One region of the Nocardia sp. NPDC019395 genome, then DNA from elsewhere that is predicted to be linked to it. Evidence: riboswitches for the same ligand, from Rfam matches in the RefSeq annotation. Region 1 holds a riboswitch; each other region holds the start of a gene.

The links. A riboswitch is a leader RNA that binds a small molecule or an ion and turns the genes downstream of it on or off. The one in region 1 is predicted to bind S-adenosylmethionine.
Region 2: linked by a shared signal. The riboswitch ahead of ABZ827_RS25745 (homoserine O-acetyltransferase) and the one ahead of ABZ827_RS04855 (aminotransferase class V-fold PLP-dependent enzyme) in region 1 are both predicted to bind S-adenosylmethionine.
Region 3: linked by a shared signal. The riboswitch ahead of ABZ827_RS24545 (rhodanese-like domain-containing protein) and the one ahead of ABZ827_RS04855 (aminotransferase class V-fold PLP-dependent enzyme) in region 1 are both predicted to bind S-adenosylmethionine.

What each region holds. Positions count from the first base shown of each region.
Region 1 covers NZ_JBEYBT010000001.1:1,185,907-1,188,167, reverse strand. Annotated here, with positions in the region: gene ABZ827_RS04860 (TetR/AcrR family transcriptional regulator) at 1-337, shown strand, start outside; SAM riboswitch class IV at 853-966, shown strand; gene ABZ827_RS04855 (aminotransferase class V-fold PLP-dependent enzyme) at 1,015-2,261, shown strand, end outside.
Region 2 covers NZ_JBEYBT010000016.1:60,105-62,365, reverse strand. Annotated here, with positions in the region: gene ABZ827_RS25750 (NADP-dependent isocitrate dehydrogenase) at 1-482, opposite strand, end outside; SAM riboswitch class IV at 758-868, shown strand; gene ABZ827_RS25745 (homoserine O-acetyltransferase) at 990-2,090, shown strand; gene ABZ827_RS25740 (DUF3017 domain-containing protein) at 2,100-2,261, opposite strand, start outside.
Region 3 covers NZ_JBEYBT010000014.1:66,913-69,173, forward strand. Annotated here, with positions in the region: gene ABZ827_RS24535 (FAD-dependent oxidoreductase) at 1-171, opposite strand, end outside; gene ABZ827_RS24540 (hypothetical protein) at 403-873, shown strand; SAM riboswitch class IV at 939-1,051, shown strand; gene ABZ827_RS24545 (rhodanese-like domain-containing protein) at 1,069-1,485, shown strand; gene ABZ827_RS24550 (O-succinylhomoserine sulfhydrylase) at 1,482-2,261, shown strand, end outside.

The DNA.
Region 1 (2,261 bases):
GGAAGTCGCGCTGCAGCAGTCGATCTCCGCGCTACTGGACGCGCTGGGAAATCAGCCCGAACTCCTGCGCGCGGTGGTCGAACAGACTCCCCGGCTCAGTGTCGGGCATACGGTCGTCAACTTCGAAGACCAGATCGCGGACCTCACCCGCGCCGCGCTCACCCTGCGCGGATACCGGCCCCACGAGGACACGGATATCCCGACGGCCGCCTGGATGCTCGTCCGGACCGTGGAACATCTGACCGTCCGCTATATCCTCGACCAGCCCGATATTCCCCGCGATATCTTCCTCACCAACCTCATCCGGATGATCCTCAACTACTTCCGCCGACCGTGAATCCACCATCCCGGTGTGGCCGAAGCCGAGTATTACGCGAGTACTGTCGTTCTCGTCGATCGGCGACGCGCGCAATAGGCCGCCGAGAGCACCGTCCGTCCGGTGCACCCGGAATTACGCGAATGATTGCTCGCAATCTGCCCGCAGGGACGCCGAGGTGCAGGACAGCTGGGCAACCGATCACCAGGCCGACAACGTGAAGATGTGCCAGGCCAGATCGTTGAACCACGCGCTCATAACGAGTCCTCTCGATTCCGCTGGAGTTTCCCAGCCTAGATCCAGTTACCACAGAGAATAGCTCCGCGGCCCGCATAGGCCCCTGCACAAAGCCCATTCGTGACGCTCATCAGCAACACATGAGCTACGCATCCACCGTCTCCGACAACGGGTCGGACCATCCACCTCTGGACATCATCAGGGCTCGAGCCGAGTGACAGTTCGCTGTCCCCCTTCCGCACGGCCGCCGCACCGATGCGGGTTGACAAACCCCGCGGGCGTCTGAAAATCTCGGGCCAGGTCATGAGTGCCAGCATCGAGCCCCGGCTTGCTGGCCGGCAACCCTCCTCCGCGGTGGGGTGCCCCGGGTGACGACCTGGCCGACGCTCGACCGAGCGCGGCAAGCGCGGACTCCGTTCGTTCGATCACCGCCGGAGTCCCTGAATCGATGGGATTGCGTGATGACCGCTGTACTCGACCGGACCGGCGCCCTCGCCCTTGTCTCCGGCTCCGATCTCCGAGTTCCCCTGGTACAGGGCGGGACCCGGACCTACGCCAATTTCGACTACGCGGCCAGCGCTCCGGCGTTGGTACAGGTCACCGACCGTATTGCCGAACTGCTGCCCTATTACGCGAGTGTCCATCGTGGGGCCGGGTACGCCTCACGGGTGTCCACTCAGTGCTACGAGGCGGCGCGCGCGACGGTCGGCCGATTCCTGCACTGCGCCGACGATCAGGTGGTGGTGTTCACTCGCAACACCACCGACGCGGTGAATCTGCTGGCCGGATGCGTTCCCGGCGATACGGTGGTGCTCGATATCGAACACCACGCGAACCTGCTGCCCTGGCAGCGACGTGGTCGCCGCGTGGTGCACGCGGCCGATACCGTCGAAGAAACACTGCGCCGGCTGACGGCCGAATTGTGTGCGAAACCGGCCGCGCTGCTGGCCGTGACGGGGGCATCCAATGTGACCGGTGAGGTGCTGCCGCTGGACCGCCTCGCCTCCCTGGCGCACCAGTGCGGCGCACGGATTCTGGTGGATGCGGCACAGCTGGCTCCGCACCGGCGGATCGACCTCTGCGCCACCGGTATCGATTACCTGGTGTTGTCCGGGCACAAGCTGTACGCACCGTTCGGCGCCGGGGTACTGGCCGGGCGCCGGGACTGGCTCGATACGGCGGAGCCCTATCTATCCGGCGGTGGCGCGGTTACCGACGTCACGGTCACGAACACGGTGTGGGCGGCGGCACCGCAGCGTCATGAGGCGGGGTCACCGAATGTGCTCGGCGCGGCGGCCCTTGCCACCGCGTGTGAAGTTCTCACCGAACTCGGTGACCGCGCCGAAGAATACGAGCGGGCGCTCACGCACCGGCTCCGCGATGGTCTGGCCGATATCCCGGGTGTCCGGTGCCTGCGGGTGTGGACCGACAGCGCCGACAGTGTCGGCATCGTCGCGTTCACCGTGGACGGATTCGAAGCCGGCCGGGTGGCAGCGTATCTCTCCGCCGAATACGGAATCGGCGTGCGCGACGGCAGGTTCTGCGCCCATCCACTACTCGCCCGTCTCGGCGTCGATGCCGCGCTGCGCGCGAGTATCGGCCTGGGAACGACGCACGCCGATATCGACCGGCTGCTCGAAGCCGTCGCCGTCCTGGTCGACCGGGGGCCGCGATGGGATTACGCGGGCACCGGCGGACGCTGGGATCC
Region 2 (2,261 bases), on a different contig from region 1:
CCGTCTTCCGGGGTGAAGGTGAGGGTGACGGTGCCGGCCTCGTAGACCTTGAAGTCGGTGGCGCGGTACTGGTCACCGAAGGCGTGACGGCCGATGATGATCGGCTTGGTCCAGCCGGGCACCAGGCGCGGAACGTTGGAGATGATGATCGGCGCGCGGAAGATGGTGCCGCCGAGGATGTTGCGGATGGTGCCGTTGGGCGACCGCCACATCTTCTTGAGACCGAATTCCTCGACCCGGGCCTCGTCGGGGGTGATCGTGGCGCATTTGACGCCCACACCGTGCTCTTTGATGGCATTGGCGGCGTCGACGGTGACCTGGTCGTCGGTCTTGTCGCGGTACTCGATGCCGAGGTCGTAGTACTCGAGGTTCACATCGAGGTACGGGTGGATCAGCTTGTCCTTGATGAACTGCCAGATGATCCGGGTCATCTCGTCGCCGTCGAGTTCTACGACGGTGCCTTCAACCTTGATCTTGGACATGGATCTTCGTGTCCTCCTAAGACTGGTGCCCTCATTGCACGGCCAGGCGAACACGCTTGTGAGCGGACCCCAGCTGTTCAATAGACAACGTATACATCCCGCGTTGTCCACGAGACGTCTGGTGTAACCAAGACGAGCGTACTGCTTCGGGTGATCTCACGGTGCAGCCAGCCCCGGTCGTGAAATTTCACACGGGTGAACCGCGCCACAAGATTACCTGGTGGGGACATATGCCGATTTCGGTACGCCAGAGCACACCGCTACCATGTTGAGCAGGTCATGAGCGCCAGCGCCAAGCCCCGGCTCGCTGGTCGGCAACCCTCCTGCTGCGGCGGGGTGCTCCGGGTGATGACCGGGCTCCCGAAAGCCGGGAGCAAGCGCACGTCAGGAGGTCACCGTTATGTGCCGGTGCTGTACTTTCGGCGCCGCTTTCGGCGGCGCGGGGCTAGTGGAAGTCATCGCGTGAAGGTGGGGAGCAAACCAGTCACGGACGTACCCGTCGCGCAGCTGCCCCCGGACGGCGGCACCCGCGGTCTGATCGATATCGGCGATATCACGCTGGAGAACGGGGCCGAGCTGCCCGGTGTTCAGTTGGTCGTGCAGCGGTGGGGGGAACTGTCGGCGGCCCGGGACAACGTGGTGCTGATCGAGCATGCGTTGACCGGCGACTCCCATGTGGTGGGCGAACCGGATGCGGATAATCCGTCGCCCGGGTGGTGGAACGGAATGATCGGGCCGGGGGCGCCCATCGACACCGACGAGTGGTGTGTGGTCGCGACCAATGTGCTCGGTGGCTGTCAGGGCAGCACCGGGCCCGCGTCGCCCCACCCGGACGGGATGCCCTGGGGGGCGCGGTTCCCGGAGATCTCCATCCGCGATCAGGTGAGCGCCGAACTACGACTGTGCGATCTGCTCGGCGTCGACCGTCTGGCCGCTGCGGTCGGCGGGTCGATGGGCGGGATGCGGGTGCTGGAATGGATGCTCCTCGCACCCGAACGCATCGCCTCGGCGCTGATCCTCGCGGTCGGCGCCCGCGCCACCGCCGATCAGATCGGGACGCAGACCACCCAGATCGCCGCCATCACCAGCGACCCCGACTGGCAGGGCGGGAACTATCACGGCACCGGCCGCGCGCCGATGGCCGGGATGGGCATCGCGCGGCGGATAGCGCACCTTACTTATCGCACCGAGGTCGAACTGGACAGCCGGTTCGCCAACAGCCCGCAGACCGGTGAGGATCCCTGGGACGGCGGCCGATACGCCGTGCAGAGCTACCTCGAATACCAGGCCGAGAAGCTGGGCAGACGTTTCGACCCCTCGACGTATGTGCTGCTCAGCGAGGCGATGAACCGCCACGATATCGGGCGCGGTCGCGGCGGGATCGACGCGGCGATGGCGAGCTGCCAGGTGCCGTGCATCGTGGGCGGTATCGACTCCGACCGGCTGTATCCCTTGCACACCCAGCGGGAGCTGGCGGACGGGCTGCCGGGCTGCCGGCATTTCGAGATCATCGCCTCCCGGGACGGCCACGACGCGTTCCTCACCGAAGCCGAGGCCATCGGCAAACTGCTGGATCAGACGATGGATCTGGCCCGCTCCAGCCGCTGAGCAGCCGGTTCAGCCCACGCCGAGCGTATTGATCGTGGCGGCGAGGAAGACGATCGCACCACCCAGCAGGGTCAGCGCACCCACATCGAACGGTCTGCTGCGCACCGCGAGCAGACCTACCCGCAGGGTCGGCAGGCACAGCCGGAACGCGGCGGCGATCAGCGTCGCGCC
Region 3 (2,261 bases), on a different contig from region 1:
CGGTGCGACGCCGTAGCGGATCAGACCGAACGGGGCCGGCATCCGCTCGAACAGGTCGATCGAAACCTCGGCATCCGACTTCATCAGCGCGTCAGCGGCGTAGATCCCCGCCGGACCAGCCCCCACGATCGCGATCCGAAGCGGGCGATTCGCTTCCTTCTGCTCGGTCATCTGTTTCGCGCACCCTTATCGGTCGAAAGAAATCACTGGCGTTGCACTTAGCTTAGGCTAAGTTGACGCGTGGCCCGTATGCGCCGTTGTCGCGCCGCCCCGGGGCAGCCGGTTCGCTGCACGTCTTCCCACGTCTCCGCGGCGACTGCTGTGCCGTCCACCCGCGGTCTACCGCAATTCTATCGGGGTGCGGGCGCACCATCGATGGCGGGACCAGGGATGATCATCGGTATGAGCGATTCCGGACCCGCTGACGAACCGTCGGCCGCCGACCCGGATGCCACCCCACCACGGCGCACGATCACGCCGTTCGCCGTGGCCGCGGTGATCGCGGCCGTGGTCCTCGGGGGCATCCTGCTCACCGGCCTGCTGGCGCCCGTTGAGAAAAATGTCACAGAATCCGACCGGATCGCGGGAGCGGTCCGCGACTTCGGCGATGTGAGCAGCCGCTACGGACCGGAACCACCGCGCGAGGCGGTCTGTCCCGGCTTCGTTCCCGCCCGGTCCCCGTTCGCCGGACGGCTACAGCCCGGCGAGACCGGAAAAGATATCGAGATCACGAAATTGGGCCCGATCCAGATCAACGGCGAGACCGCGACCGTCGATGTGACCAGCCGGGTCGAGGGCGCGGAAGCAACCTCCACCTGGTGGCTGTTCCACACGGACGGCGAATGGCGGGTGTGCAACCAGCCGGTCGAATGATTCCGGCGAGCACCGTCAACCAGGGTTTGACAGCGGCCGGTCGGGCCGGGCAATCTCATGCATTAGGTCATGAGTGCCAGCGCCAAGCCCCGGCTCGCTGGTCGGCAACCCTCCTCCGCGGTGGGGTGCTCCGGGTGACGACCTGGCACGCATCGAACAGATGCGGCAAGTGCGGATTCGCAGGAGGTAACACGTATGAGTTACGCAGGTGATATCGGTCCACAGCAGGCCTGGGAACTGCTGGCCGAGAATCCCGACGCCGTCCTGGTGGACGTGCGGACCGAAGCCGAATGGAAGTTCGTCGGCGTACCCGACACCAGCCCCATCGCCAAGCCGACACTGCTGGTGGAGTGGGTCGATGGCACCGGGACACGCAACACCGGATTCCTCGACCAGCTGCGCTCGGCGCTGGGCGACCGCCCGGCCGACGCACCGGTGCTCTTCCTGTGCCGGTCCGGCCAGCGTTCGGCGCACGCCGCCGACGCCGCGACCGGTGCCGGTATCGCGCCCTCGTACAACATCTCCGAAGGATTCGAAGGCCCACTCGACGAGTTCGGGCACCGTGGCGGTTCCGGCTGGCGAGCCGACGGGCTTCCCTGGCGGCAGTCGTGATCGGCGGCGGTGCGTTCGAGCGGGTACTGCCCGAAGGTGTCGGACCGGCCACGCTGGGCGTGCGCGGCGGCCTGAACCGGTCGGGTTTCGAAGAGACCTCCGAAGCGCTCTACCTGAACTCGGGATTCGTCTACGCCAGCGCCGAAGCCGCCGAAGCGGCGTTCACGGGCGAAGCCCAGCATTACGTGTACTCCCGCTACGGGAACCCGACCGTGGCCACCTTCCAGGAACGGATGCGGCTGCTCGACGGCGCAGAAGCCTGTTTCGCGACCGCCAGCGGTATGGCGGCGGTATTCGTCGCGCTCGGCGCACTCCTGAAGGCGGGTGACCGGCTGGTCGCCGCGCGCAGCCTGTTCGGGTCGTGTTTCGTGGTGTGTAACGAGATCCTGCCGCGCTGGGGTATCGAAACGGTTTTCGTCGACGGCGAAGATCTGGACCAGTGGGAAGCGGCGCTCGCGGAACCGGCGGCGGCGGTGTTCTTCGAAACTCCCGCCAACCCGATGCAGACGCTGGTCGACGTGCGGCGGGTCTGCGAACTCGCGCATGCCGCGGGCGCGAAGGTTGTGCTGGACAATGTCTTCGCGACGCCGCTGTTGCAACGCGGGTTCGAACTGGGCGCGGACGTGATCGTGTATTCGGGCACCAAACATATCGACGGTCAGGGCCGGGTACTGGGCGGCGCGATCCTGGGGTCGGAGGAATACATCGAGGGCCCGGTCAAAACGCTTATGCGGCATACGGGGCCGGCGTTGAGCCCGTTCAACGCATGGACGCTG